2 regions of the Blautia sp. ZXY-1-C6 genome follow, and region 2 is predicted to be linked to the other one. Evidence: riboswitches for the same ligand, from Rfam matches in the RefSeq annotation. Region 2 holds a riboswitch; the other holds the start of a gene.
The links. A riboswitch is a leader RNA that binds a small molecule or an ion and turns the genes downstream of it on or off. The one in region 2 is predicted to bind ZMP and ZTP.
Positions count from the first base shown of each region.

Region 1: another riboswitch for ZMP and ZTP. It lies ahead of AC075J_RS07815 (formate--tetrahydrofolate ligase); the one in region 2 lies ahead of AC075J_RS06480 (IMP cyclohydrolase).

Region 1 covers NZ_JBWJVQ010000162.1:43,292-46,712, reverse strand. Annotated here, with positions in the region: gene AC075J_RS07820 (aspartate ammonia-lyase) at 1-202, shown strand, start outside; gene AC075J_RS07815 (formate--tetrahydrofolate ligase) at 311-1,996, opposite strand; ZMP/ZTP riboswitch at 2,161-2,246, opposite strand; partial or broken gene AC075J_RS07810 (DUF6783 domain-containing protein) at 2,416-2,586, opposite strand; partial or broken gene AC075J_RS07805 (DUF6783 domain-containing protein) at 2,545-2,664, shown strand; gene AC075J_RS07800 (aminotransferase class I/II-fold pyridoxal phosphate-dependent enzyme) at 3,219-3,421, shown strand, end outside.
Region 2 covers NZ_JBWJVQ010000150.1:27,133-30,553, reverse strand. Annotated here, with positions in the region: gene guaB (IMP dehydrogenase) at 1-204, shown strand, start outside; gene AC075J_RS06485 (peptidoglycan recognition protein family protein) at 451-1,155, shown strand; ZMP/ZTP riboswitch at 1,246-1,326, shown strand; gene AC075J_RS06480 (IMP cyclohydrolase) at 1,398-2,111, shown strand; gene AC075J_RS06475 (phosphoribosylaminoimidazolecarboxamide formyltransferase) at 2,241-3,421, shown strand, end outside.

The DNA of each region.
Region 1 (3,421 bases), on a different contig from region 2:
TATTATCACTGCAATCAGCCCCCATCTTGGATATCAGAAGGCTGCGGATATTGCAAAAAAGGCAATTAAGACAGGCGAATCTGTAAGAAGTCTGATTCTGAAAGAAAAGCTTATGGACGAGGATGAACTTAATCGCATTCTGGATCCGATCCATATGACGGAACCTGGTATTTCCGGAAAAGATTATCTTATAAAAAAATAAAGAAAAAAACAGGCGGGAAAATCTTCCCGCCTGTTAAATCGTCTGGACACATATCATACATAAATATGATTTTTATATTTTTGAATTATTCGATTGATTTCAACCGGATTAGAACAGACCTGTGATCTTACCTGTCTCGTCTACGTCGATTCTCTCAGCAGCCGGAACTTTAGGAAGACCTGGCATTGTCATGATCTCACCTGTAAGAGCTACGATGAATCCTGCACCAGCGGAAATCTTCAGGTTACGTACTGTAACTTCGAAGTCAGTAGGAGCACCCAGTTTAGTCTGGTCATCTGTTAAGCTGTACTGTGTCTTAGCTACACAGATCGGGCAGTTGCCAAAGCCAAGAGCTTCTAACTGTTTCGCCTGTTTCTGAGCGTTAGCTGTCAGAACTACTCTCTTACCGCCATATACTTTCTGAACGATCTGGTTCAGTTTGTCTTCGATAGAACCTTCCAGTTCATATGCATAGGAGAAGTCGTTTGGTTCTTCAACAAGACGGATAACTTCTTCTGCAAGTTTGATTCCGCCTTCGCCGCCTTTTGCCCATACTTCAGAAAGAGCAACGTTAACGCCCAGTTCTTTACATTTAGCTTCTACAAAGTCAAGCTCTGCTTTTGTATCTGTAGGGAATGCGTTGATAGCAACAACACATGGAAGTTTGTATACGTTTTTGATGTTGGAAACGTGTTTTAACAGGTTCGGGATACCTTTTTCAAGAGCTTCCAGGTTTTCATTGTTAAGGTCAGCTTTAGCAACGCCGCCGTTGTATTTCAGGGCACGTACTGTAGCTACGATTACAACTGCGCTTGGTTTTAAACCAGCCATACGGCATTTGATATCAAGGAATTTCTCAGCACCAAGGTCAGCACCGAAACCAGCTTCTGTGATTGCATAATCAGCAAGCTTCATAGCCATCTTTGTAGCTGTTACAGAGTTACATCCATGAGCGATGTTTGCGAATGGTCCACCATGTACGATTGCAGGAACGTGTTCCAGAGTCTGTACAAGGTTTGGTTTCAGAGCATCTTTTAACAGGGCTGTCATAGCGCCTTCTGCGTGAAGGTCACCTGCTGTTACAGGTTTCTGCTCGGAAACTTTTCCGTATGTATATCCGATGATGATCTTGGATAATCTTTCTTTCAGGTCTTTGATGTCGCTTGCAAGACAGAGAACTGCCATGATTTCAGATGCAACTGTGATGTCGTATCCGTCTTCACGAGGCATACCGTTTGTCTTTCCGCCAAGACCATCTACTACGTTACGAAGCTGACGGTCGTTCATATCTACACATCTTCTCCATGTGATCTTACGTGGGTCGATGTTTAATGCATTGCCCTGGAAGATGTGGTTGTCGATCATGGCTGCAAGTAAGTTGTTAGCTGCGCCGATTGCATGGAAGTCACCTGTGAAGTGAAGGTTGATGTCTTCCATCGGAACAACCTGTGCGTATCCGCCGCCTGCTGCACCACCTTTTACACCGAATACCGGTCCTAAGGATGGCTCACGAAGAGCTACCATAACACTCTTGCCAAGTCTCTGCATACCATCTGCAAGACCTACAGTAGTAGTAGTTTTACCTTCTCCTGCTGGAGTTGGGTTGATAGCTGTAACGAGGATTAATTTTCCATCCTTCTTATCACTTTCTTTCAGAAGATTGTAGTCGATTTTTGCTTTGTATTTTCCGTACTGCTCCAGATATTTGTCGTCAATACCTGCTTTCTCTGCGATCTGAGTAATTGGAAGCATCTCGCATTCCTGTGCAATTTCAATGTCTGATTTGAATCCCATAATTGTTTTTCTCCTTTCGTTTCCGCATAACATGAAAAACTTCTGTTGCTGTTCACTCCGCGATCAGCAACAATTATTAATTGAAAGAAGTATCGGCCGGTCTGTCTGACATTCCTGATTTCTGCTCCGGAAATTATAAAAAAAGGCCAGTATCTGAATACTTCAAATACTGCCCAGACGGTCGGCTCCCACAAACCTCCGACTCCACGTGGTTTGCACTCCACTCTTTCCGTCAGTACTCGAAGGTTCTTTCAATTGATGAATACAATATATCATTTTGAGAAAAAAATGTCAAGAAATTTTTGTTGAAACGTCAAAAAATGTGAGTAAACTGGATAAAAGTTGTGCAAATTGATAAGAGAAGAGAATCGTAATCCCTGGTAATGAAAGAAAATACGTTTTCTCAAGGAAAGAAATTGTTAAAAAATAAACACAGTTTTCCCTGATAAATGAAGAAAATATAAAAAGCGGGTAAAGCTAGAGCGTGTCTGAAAAATCATTCCCGCAATCTGCACGCCCCACTTTGCGGGATATTTCACCCGAATTCAGTTGCCGTAGCCCGCTACGGCGCCCTCATCCGGGCAAAATATACCACAAATTGTGACGCACATCTTGCAGAAAGCCTTTTTCAGACACGCTCTAGTGCAAAATATGGAAAATGGAATTGACAACAGTTCAGAAGATATGTTATTCTCATCTTTAGTATGAAAAGACACTATCGTTTTCATGCAAATATTTGCTCACATTCAGAGACAGTTTCTGAATGTTAAGCCATACGGACAGGCGGGGCAGTTGCCGGGTGGGAGACACCACATTATTGATTGAGTTAGAAGCTCAAATTTTATAAGTTGATTACTTTATAATAATCAGTGCGTAAGCACACATCATCTTGTGAAACGGTCAATAAGAGCATAGCATATATTTGCCAGCGATTGAAGACGACAGCAGTCATGAATATTTCAGAATACGGGAACAGGCACAGGATACAGACGGATTTATACGGGAAATCCGATCAGTATATAAAGAGACAGAGCCTGAGAAATTCTATAGATCATGAGAGAAGCAGATGGTGAATGAACTTATCTGCTTCTTTTTTTGTGCAGATATAGCAAATATATAGAGAAATAATTAATCATTGTGCCGGTTTGAGGCAGTATACAATTGCTGAATGATAGAACTGTATTTGCCGGTACATGACGACAGGAAAAGAGGAACATGTCAAATGGATTATGAAAGACAACAGCATGCGCCCATATATGAAGCACTGGAACGTTTCCGAAAGAAGAGAGTCGTTCCCTTTGATGTGCCGGGACATAAAAGAGGAAGAGGAAATCCGGAGCTTGCACAGTTGCTGGGAGAGAAATGTGTGGGGCTGGATGTTAATTCTATGAAGCCGCTGGACAATCTCTGCCACCCGGTTTCGGT
Region 2 (3,421 bases):
TACAAAGGACATGTTGAGGATACTGTATTCCAGCTCATGGGCGGTCTCCGTTCCGGTATGGGATATTGTGGAGCAGAAACTATTGAGAAGCTTAAAGAAACAGGCAGATTCATCAAGATTTCTGCTGCATCTCTTAAGGAATCTCATCCACATGATATTCATATCACAAAAGAAGCTCCGAACTATAGCGTAGATGACAAATAATAAATTTCAGGTGTAATATATGCCCCGGCTGGCTGCTGATGGAAAGAAATAAGATTTCCAGGCATGCCGGCCGGGGTATTTTTTGAAGGGAGTAAAATCCCGTAAGAGAAGGTAAAAATGCAAAAGCATATAAACAAAAAGAAAAAAACAGATACCAGAACAGGAAAAACTGCAGCAAAAAAGAAAAACAGCAGGTCGAAAAGACGAAAGAGTAGCAGAGTAAGGCAGAGAAATCAGAGAATTCTTATGAGCCTTATGCTGCTCGTGATCATAGTTCTGATTGGGTGGATTATAATAAATCGGGCCAGTGAAAATGGATGGAGTATTGGGGACTTTTTACATAATTCTGACACGATGATTTCTGATGCGGAACAGTCAGGAACAGATAATGCGGATTCTTCAGGCGGACCGGAACAATGGCAGAAAGAAGGGGCGCCGTACATAGATGTGGAACTGCTGACACCGAATGAATATTCCAGACCGCAGATTCCTATTGAGAGTGTACAGTATATTGCCATTCATTATACTGCAAATCCGGGGGCAACAGCCATTGCAAATAGGAACTACTTCGAGAATCTGGCGACTACTCATGACACAAAGGTGAGCAGTCATTTTGTAGTGGGGCTGGATGGGGAAGTGGTGCAGTGTATTCCTACGTCAGAGATGTCCTATGCGACGAACTCACGTAATGTAGATACTTTGTCCATCGAGTGCTGTCATCCGGATGAGACGGGGAAATTTAATGAGGCAACTTATGATTCGGCAGTGAAGCTTTCTGCGTGGTTGTGCGTGCGGTTTGGGCTTACATCAGAGAACGTGATCCGGCATTATGATGTTACCGGAAAAAACTGTCCGAAATATTATGTGGAGAATCCGGATGCGTGGATACAGATGAAATCGGATATTGCGGCGCAGATTGATGTTGATTATGGTTTGCAGGATGTTCAGTAAAACGAAAATTCAGCACAGTACAAAAAAATTTGCCTTGAAATCCACAAAGAAGTATTGTACTATAATAACAACGTGTGATTTTTTTCACAACAGTGCCTGCATGACTGGCGGAAGTAGGATTACCTACAGGGAGTGCAGCGAGTATATGAGCCGACCGCCTGGGCAGCCTGGAAATTATTCAATGAATAAATAGGTTTCCCAGGCTTTTTTTAACCTTATTTTTAACGAAAAGGAGAAAAATTATGGAAATGTTATCACTGGAAAAAGAACTGAAAGAGAATTCCTATCCTGGCAGAGGAATTGTGATTGGACGTTCCGCAGACGGTAAGAAAGCAGTGACAGCTTATTTCATCATGGGCAGAAGCGAGAACAGCAGAAACAGAGTATTTGTAGAGGATGGTGAGGGAATCCGTACCCAGGCATTTGATCCGTCCAAACTTACAGATCCGAGTCTGATCATCTATGCACCTGTACGTGTACTGGGAAACAAAACAATCGTAACTAACGGAGATCAGACAGATACCATTTATGAGGGAATGGATCATCAGCTTACTTTTGAGCAGTCCTTAAGAAGCAGAGAATTCGAGCCGGACGGTCCGAACTATACACCTCGTATCTCCGGTGTTATGCACGTAGAGAACGGAAAATTCAACTATGCAATGTCAATTCTCAAGAGCAACAACGGAAATCCGGATGCATGTAACAGATACACATTTGCATACGAGAATGCCATTGCAGGAGAGGGACATTTCATCCATACTTATAAATGTGACGGAAATCCACTTCCAAGCTTTGAAGGCGAACCGAAACTGGTAGCAATTCCGGATGATATGGATGAGTTTGCAGAACTTCTCTGGAACAGCCTGAACGAAGATAACAAAGTATCTCTGTTTGTAAGATATATTGATATTGAGACAGGTAAGTACGAAAGCAAGATTATTAATAAGAATAAATAATAGTCACTTACTGAGTACAGATAGTGCTCATAGATTATTGTGAACATAAGACGATGCTTTCGCAGTAAGAAATTATTTACAGGAATTAATTTTAAAATACTTATTTGGTTCATACGGAGGATTTATATAATGAAAGAATTCGAATTAAAATATGGCTGTAACCCGAATCAGAAACCTGCAAAAATTTATATGGCAGACGGATCTGAGCTTCCGGTAAAGATCCTTTCCGGAAGACCGGGATATATCAATTTCCTGGATGCTTTTAATGGCTGGCAGCTGGTATCCAATCTGAAGAAAGCAACAGGACTTCCTGCAGCTACATCTTTTAAACATGTATCCCCTGCCGGTGCTGCTGTAGGACTTCCTCTTACAGAGACTCTGGCAAAGATCTACTGGGTAAATGATATGGACTGGAAGAATTTTTCACCATTAGCATGCGCTTATGCAAGAGCTCGCGGTGCTGACAGAATGTCCTCTTTTGGTGATTTTATTTCTCTTTCTGATGTGTGTGATAAAGATACAGCACTTCTGATCAAGAGAGAGGTATCTGACGGTGTTATTGCACCTGGATACACAGAGGAAGCACTGGAAATCCTGAAGCAGAAGAAAAAAGGTAACTACAATGTGATCCAGATTGAGGAGAACTTTGTACCGGCTCCGCTGGAACACAAAGAAGTATTTGGTGTAACTTTTGAGCAGGGTCGTCAGGAGCTTGAAATCGATGATGCAATGCTTTCCAATATTGTGACAGAGAATAAAGAGCTTACAGAGGAAGCAAAACGTGATATGAAGATTTCTCTGATCATCCTGAAATATACACAGTCCAACTCTGTATGTTTCGTAAAAGATGGACAGGCTATCGGTGTTGGTGCAGGACAGCAGTCACGTGTACATTGTACAAGACTTGCAGGACAGAAGGCAGACAACTGGTTCCTTCGCCAGTGCCCGAAAGTGCTGAATCTGCCATTTAAAGATACAATTTCACGTGCGGAACGTGACAATGCCATAGATGTTTATATCGGGGATGAATATATGGATGTACTTGCTGATGGTATGTGGGAGAAAACTTTCACAGAGAAACCGGAAGTATTTACAAAGGAAGAGAAACGTGCATGGCTGGATCAGATGACGGATGTTACACTGGGATCTGATGCATTCTTCCCATTCAGTGATAATATTGAGCGTGCTCATAAGAGTGGCGTGAAGTATATTGCGCAGCCGGGTGGATCTGTGCGTGATGATGCTGTGATCGAGACTTGCAATAAATATGGAATGGTGATGAGTTTTACTGGTATCAGATTGTTCCATCA